Regions from separate parts of the Streptomyces sp. NPDC057565 genome, predicted to be linked through region 1. Evidence: predicted binding sites of a transcription regulator. Region 1 holds the regulator's gene; the other holds the start of a gene.
What was found. The regulator HspR, encoded in region 1, represses chaperone genes until heat shock. The targets are predictions, from matches to a motif close to TTGAGNNNNNNNNNCTCAA.

Region 1 (3,407 bases):
CGCGGACCTCGTCGTCGTCCTCGAGGACGACGACGACAGGCTCTCCGAGCAGGGTGACCATCAACGAATCGCCATGGCGGGGGAGTGCCGTGAGCAGATCGATGAAGTGCCACCCTGAGCGGTAGGCCGAGGCCATCTCCCGCCGGAAGACCCGGTCGTCCGGCGGGATGGTCACGCCTCCGCCAGATCCGCAGGAATGCTGTCCCAAGCCAGGTCGGGCGGCGCTACGGCCTGAGCCTGCACGCCAGCCGTCTTGTTGGGCGCACTGTCCCAAGCCAGGTCGAGGGTACCGAGCACCCCCGCCGCCAGCGCGGCGGAGACGGCCGCAGCAAGCACCGAGCGAAGCATCTTCTTACCCATATTCGGCTTCGTCCTCACTTCCAAGGTTTCCTCTCCCCCGCAGAACAAGACGATTGCTCATCCAGGCACGTCAATGCCACAGAAGCGGTGCATCATGTTCCTGCTGATTCATATTCCTGGGGGGTGGAGAATTGACCACAAAAAACACAAAAGCGACACATCCCCACTCCATCAGCAGTCTGTGCGAGGAGGGAGCGCGGCTGTACGCGAGCGCACTGAGCGTGGGCAAGATAGCCCGCACCGAAGTGGAGCCGGCTCCCTGCTTGCTGGAATTCGCCCTGCTTCACCCCGACCCCGATGACGCCACGTGGCTCCGGCCGGTGCCGCCGGCCGCCGCGCTCACCCAGCGGCTCCACCCGCTCGAGCGTGAGATCCAGGACCGAAGACGGCTGTCGGTCGAACTGACCGAGACCTTCGAGCCATTCATGGCCATCAGCGCTCAGATCCCGCCGACGACGCACGCGATCACCGTCCTCGAAGGTATCGAGCGCATCAACGCTTCCATCGAACTCGCCCTGGCCGAGTGCCGGTCGGAGGTGCTCACCATCCAGCCGGGCGGCGGACGCAGCGAGGACGCCCTCAACATCGCTGTGGAGCGCGGCAACATGCTCACCGAGCGCGGCGTCGGCATGCGTTCCCTCTATCAGCACACCGTCCGGCACAGCCATGGAACGCTCACCTACGCGGCACGCATGGCGTCGGACAAGGTGGAGATCCGTACGCTCGAAGAACTCATCGAACGATTGATGATCTTCGACCACACCGTCGCGTTCATCCCGGCCACGGACGACCGGCAGGTGGCACTGGAGCTGAGGCACCCCGGGCTGGTGGAGTATCTCGTCAAGGTCTTCGAGCAGTTCTGGCGACGCGCGGTCCCGCTGCAGGAACAGGTCCCGTACGACCCGACACCCGAGGGCATCTCCGGCGTACGGCACTCGATCGCGAAGCTGCTGGTCGAAGGACATGTCGACGAGGCCATAGCACGCCGCCTCGGCATGAACGTACGCACCTGCCGCGCGCACATCGCCAAGCTCAGTTCCGCACTCGGCAGCGGCAGTCGAGCCCAACTCGGATATCTCATAGCGCAGTCAGGAATTCTGGACCAGGACCAGTGACCACGGCGTGCTCCGTTCATCCGGGCCGAAGTGGGGTGGTCGTGGCCGCGATACGAGGGTGAGCGGCCACGACCCCGTCGCCGGCCGCGGTGACGTCGTGCGCGGCGCCGGCTCTCTCGCTCCGGCAGTTCTCGGGGAAATGACCCGTGCGCACGGCGGAGGCCCGCCACCCATTCCCGGGTGACGGGCCTCTGCCGTCGTCCACGCGCCGTAACCGGACTATTCCTTGGGCTTCTTGGGCCGCCAGACCACCAACGCGCTGGTCTGCTGCACATCCGTGTACGGCACCAGATCGCGCCGGTACGACGCATGTACCTGCGCCTCGCGCTGCTGCATCGCCGCCGCAGCGGCATCCACCGCCGCGGAGAGTTCGGCGACGCGCTGCTGGAGCGCGGCCACCTGGTTCTCCAGTTCGATGATGCGCTTGATGCCCGCCAGGTTGATGCCCTCGTCCTGCGACAGTTGCTGCACCGTGCGCAGCAGCTCGATGTCGCGGGCCGAGTAACGCCTGCCTCGGCCGGCCGTGCGGTCCGGGGAGACCAGGCCGAGGCGGTCGTACTGGCGCAGTGTCTGCGGATGCAGGCCCGAGAGCTGGGCCGCGATCGAGATCACGTACACCGGGGAGTCATCGGTCAGTTCGTACGGATTACGTCGTCGGCCGTCCACCTCAAGCTCCCTTCGCCGCCTGGAACAGCTCCGCCCGCGGGTCCTCCCCCGCGGTCGCCTTCCGGTAGGCCTCCAGCGCGTCCTGGGCGTCGGGGGTGAGGTCCGTGGGGACCGCCACCTCGACGGTGACCAGGAGGTCGCCCCGGGTGCCGTCCTTGCGTACGGCACCCTTGCCGCGGGCGCGCATCGTGCGCCCGTTGGGGGTGCCGGCCGGAAGTTTCAGGGTGACGGGCGGTCCGCCGAGCGTCGGGACCTTCACCTCGCCGCCGAGCGCCGCCTCCGTGAAGGTGACGGGCACGGTGACCGTGAGGTTGTCGCCCTTGCGGCCGAAGACCGGGTGGGCGTCGACATGCACGACGACGTACAGGTCGCCGGCCGGTCCGCCGCGCTCGCCCGGTGCGCCCTTGCCGCGCAGCCGGATCCGCTGGCTGTCGGAGACACCCGCCGGGATCCTGACCTGCATGGTGCGCGACGAACGTGCCCGCCCGCTGCCCTTGCACACATCGCACGGGTCCTGGGCGATGAGGCCCCGGCCCTTGCAGTCCACGCAGGGATCGGTGAGCGAGAATCCGCCGCCGCTGCCGCGCGACACCTGTCCGGTGCCGACACAGGTCGGGCAGACCCTCGGGGTGCCGTTCTTGTCGCCGGTGCCCGAACACGCCTTGCAGGGCGCCTGGCTGGACATCCGCAGCGGAACCGTGGCCCCGTCGACCGCCTCGGTGAAGCTGAGCGTCACCTCGGACTCGATGTCCTGCCCGCGGCGCGGCTGCACGCGTGTCCCCGTACCGCCGCCCCGGTTGAACAGCCCGCCGAAGACATCGCCCAGACCGCCGCCGCCGAAGCCGCCGGGGCCGCCGGGACCTCCGCCCTGCGTGCCTCCGAAGAGGTCGCCCAGGTCGAAATTGAAGTTGCCTCCCGCGCCTCCGGGACCGGCCCGGAAGCCGCCGTTGCCGAAGAGGGCGCGTGCCTCGTCGTACTCCTTGCGCTTCTTGGCGTCGCCGAGGATGTCATTGGCCTCGGAGATCTCCTTGAAGCGCTCCTCCGCCTTGTTGTCGCCCTTGTTCGCGTCCGGGTGGAACTCGCGGGCGAGCTTCCGGTACGACTTCTTGATCTCGGCTTCGGTGGCGTCCTTGGGGACGCCGAGGACCTTGTAGTAGTCCTTCTCGACGAAGTCCTTCGTGCTCATCGACGTCCCTCCTTCCGGACGATCGGCCGGGCGACCGGCCCGCAGGCCGGTCGCCGGACCGGGCGGTGGTCCCCGCGGTG
Region 2 (3,407 bases), on a different contig from region 1:
CGCCGTGCGAGCGCAGGAAGCTCAGCGCGATCTGCGCGGACTCCTTCATGACGTCGCCGAGCTGACCGGTGAGGGTCAGTCCGGCCGCGCCGGTCTCCGGGTCGGCCAGCGACGCCTCGACGTACAGCACGTCACCACCGGCGCCGGTCACCGCCAGTCCGGTCGCCACGCCCGGCACCGCGGTCCGGCGCTCGGCCGGGTCCTGGGCGGACTCGGGGACGTGGTGCGGCCGTCCGACGAGACCCCTCAGGTCCTCGTCGGTGACGGTGAACGGGAGCTCCCGGTCGCCCAGTTCGTGCTGGGCCGCGACCTTGCGGAGGAGCCGGGCGACGGCCCGCTCCAGATTGCGTACGCCCGCCTCACGGGTGTACTCGCCGGCCAGCTTGCGCAGCGCCGACTCGTCGAGCGTCACCTCACCCTTCTCCAGACCGGCACGCTCCAGCTGGCGCGGGAGCAGGTGGTCGCGGGCGATGACGACCTTCTCGTCCTCGGTGTAGCCGTCGAGCCTCACCAGCTCCATGCGGTCGAGCAGCGCCTCCGGGATGGCTTCCAGGACGTTGGCGGTGGCCAGGAAGACGACGTCGCTGAGGTCGAGTTCGACCTCCAGGTAGTGGTCGCGGAAGGTGTGGTTCTGGGCCGGGTCGAGCACTTCGAGGAGCGCCGCGGCCGGGTCGCCGCGGAAGTCGGAGCCGACCTTGTCGATCTCGTCGAGCAGGACGACCGGGTTCATGGAACCGGCCTCCTTGATGGCGCGGACGATGCGTCCGGGGAGCGCACCGACGTACGTGCGCCGGTGGCCTCGGATCTCCGCCTCGTCCCGCACACCGCCGAGCGCGACGCGGACGAACTTGCGGCCCATGGCGTGCGCGACGCTCTCACCGAGGGACGTCTTGCCGACGCCGGGCGGTCCGACGAGGGCCAGCACCGCACCGCCCCGACGCCCGCCCACGACCCCGAGGCCGCGTGCGGCACGGCGCTTGCGCACCGCGAGGTACTCGGTGATCCGCTCCTTCACGTCCTCCAGGCCCGCGTGCTCGGCGTCGAGGATCTCCTTGGCGGCGCGGATGTCGTACGCGTCCTCGGTCCGTTCGGTCCACGGCAGTTCGAGGACGGTGTCCAGCCAGGTTCGGATCCAGGAGCCCTCGGGGCTCTGGTCGGACGAGCGCTCCAGCTTGTCGACCTCCTTGAGCGCGGCCTCACGGACGTGCTCGGGAAGATCGGCGGACTCGACGCGCGCCCGGTAGTCGTCGGACTCGTCCTCCGCGTCGCCGTTGAGCTCGGACAGCTCCTTGCGTACGGCTTCCAGCTGGCGCCGCAGCAGGAACTCGCGCTGCTGCTTGTCGACGCCCTCCTGGACGTCCTTGGCGATGGACTCGGCGACGTCCTGTTCGGCGAGGTGTTCGCCGAGCCACTGGATGGCGAGCTTCAGCCGGGCGACCGCGTCGGCGGTCTCCAGGAGCTGCACCTTCTGGGCGGTGGTGAGGAACGGTGAGTAGCCGGAGTTGTCGGCGAGTGCGGAGATGTCGTCGATCTGCTGGACCCGGTCCACGACCTGCCAGGCACCGCGCTTCTTCAGCCAGCTGGTGGCAAGGGCCTTGTACTCCTTGACCAGCTCGGCGGCGGCGCCGGGGAGCGGCTCGGGAGCCGAGACGTCCACGCGGGTTCCCTCGACCCAGAGCGCGGCCCCGGGTCCGGTGGTTCCGGCACCGATCCTCACACGGTCACGGCCACGGATGAGGGCGCCCGGGTCCCCGTCGGAGAGCCGGCCGACCTGCTCGACGGTACCGAGTACACCGGTCCCGGTGTAGGTCCCGTCGATCCGCGGCACCAGCAGCACCTCGGGCTTGCCACCACCCGGACGGGCGGCGGCCTGGGCAGCCTCGACGGCGGCCCGGACATCGGTGTCGGACAGGTCCAGAGGAACCACCATTCCGGGCAGCACGACCTCGTCGTCGAGCGGCAGCACAGGCAAGGTGAGCGGAGTGACCGCATTGGACTCAGTAGCCATGATCTCCCCTTCGGCAGTCAAGTTGAGCTATGCAGACTCAATGCTCCTGAGCGACTATATGTTCCCGAGGCTGTGTTCGCTCTCAGCGATCTTCTTCCACCAGCCCGTCACCTGCGAAAACCACTCGGCAGCCGCGGCGCGGACCCGGCACGGTGCCCGGATGACCGACAGCGGCCGACGGGGATCTCCCGGCGACAAAGGACTGGCCGCCGACGGGACGATCCGACGTGAAGCCTCGCTGAGCCGCCTGCCGGCGACGTTCACCCCAGTGGTCGAAGGGGCCCGCGCCCGGATCGCCGACGCATTCGACGCCACGCAACTGCACAGCGCCTGCCTCTACGGCAGCATTCCGCGCGGCACGGCCATTCCCGGTGTCTTCGGTCTGGACCCACTGCTCGCCCCGCGCGCCGAACCCACCGAGGCCGACCGGGCCACGGCCCGGTCCGTCGAGGCGGCCCTCAACGACTCGTCCGACCTGATCGACGACGGGAAGGCCCCGCGCCCATGACCGCACCGACCAGACCCTCGCGCCGGTGCAGAAGTGGCCAGCAGGCCACCCCGAGCAGCAGGGCGAGCGGATGCCCCCAGCCGCTGAGCGGATCGGTGAACACGAGCAGATCGTGCGCCAGCATCACCCCGACGCCGCCCAGCACCAGGGCACGGACCAGTGGGGTGAGCAGTCCGGCGAGCGCGCCGACGCTCGCCATCAGACCGAAGCTGATGCCGTAGTCGAGCCGGTGCAGCGAGGTCTCCGGCAGATGGCCGGCCACCACGGAGATCCCGACCGGGATCTCCGTGGCGAGCGTCGCCACCACATGCCCGAGCAGGAAGACCCCGGCGGTGCGCCACCCGCCGATGCGCCGCTCCAGGGCGGTCAGGACGAGGGCGAAGCCGAGAACGTACGGAGAGGTGAGCCCGCCCGTGATCCACAGGGCGCTGGCGACGAGAACGAGCAGCGGCGTCCGCGTGAGATGCGAGACGTCGGTGCTCGATCCGCGCAGCACGGCGGAGACGGTGTCCGGATCGGCGTACGCGGTGAACAGGGACGTCGCGACGAGCACCAGCAGATAGCAGAAGGTGAACGGTGTCCCGGCAGGCGTCGGCAGCAGCCTCCACAACCGGGACCGGGCGGGCGGGTCGACCGGCGGTACGGGGGCCGCCCGCTCCGTACACCGCTGCCCCGGGACGGCGTCGAGCAGCGGGGCCGTGTCACTTCGTACCTGTGCTGCCCCGTGCGTACTCCGGTGCACCCCGCCGGACTCCCTTATCTCACGCCCCCGGCTTTCTCACGCCCCCGAAGAACAACACCCAACCCTCCGCGATCATGTCCGCACCGTCTATGGCGCATGCCACACGGTGAACCGGCGAGGGGCCGCGGCCCGATAGAGGGGATGTGAGG

Region 2: a site for HspR is predicted at 2,031-2,049, ahead of lon (endopeptidase La). Genes of this name have one in related genera too.

What each region holds. Positions count from the first base shown of each region.
Region 1 is NZ_JBHVFU010000002.1:186,437-189,843, forward strand. Features, by position in the region: gene ACFU8W_RS04875 ((2Fe-2S)-binding protein) at 1-175, opposite strand, end outside; gene ACFU8W_RS04880 (hypothetical protein) at 172-360, opposite strand; gene ACFU8W_RS04885 (helix-turn-helix transcriptional regulator) at 531-1,475, shown strand; gene ACFU8W_RS04890 (heat shock protein transcriptional repressor HspR) at 1,695-2,141, opposite strand; gene dnaJ (molecular chaperone DnaJ) at 2,143-3,327, opposite strand.
Region 2 is NZ_JBHVFU010000018.1:105,279-108,685, forward strand. Features, by position in the region: gene lon (endopeptidase La) at 1-2,008, opposite strand, end outside; gene ACFU8W_RS27810 (hypothetical protein) at 2,169-2,516, shown strand; gene ACFU8W_RS27815 (rhomboid-like protein) at 2,467-3,258, opposite strand.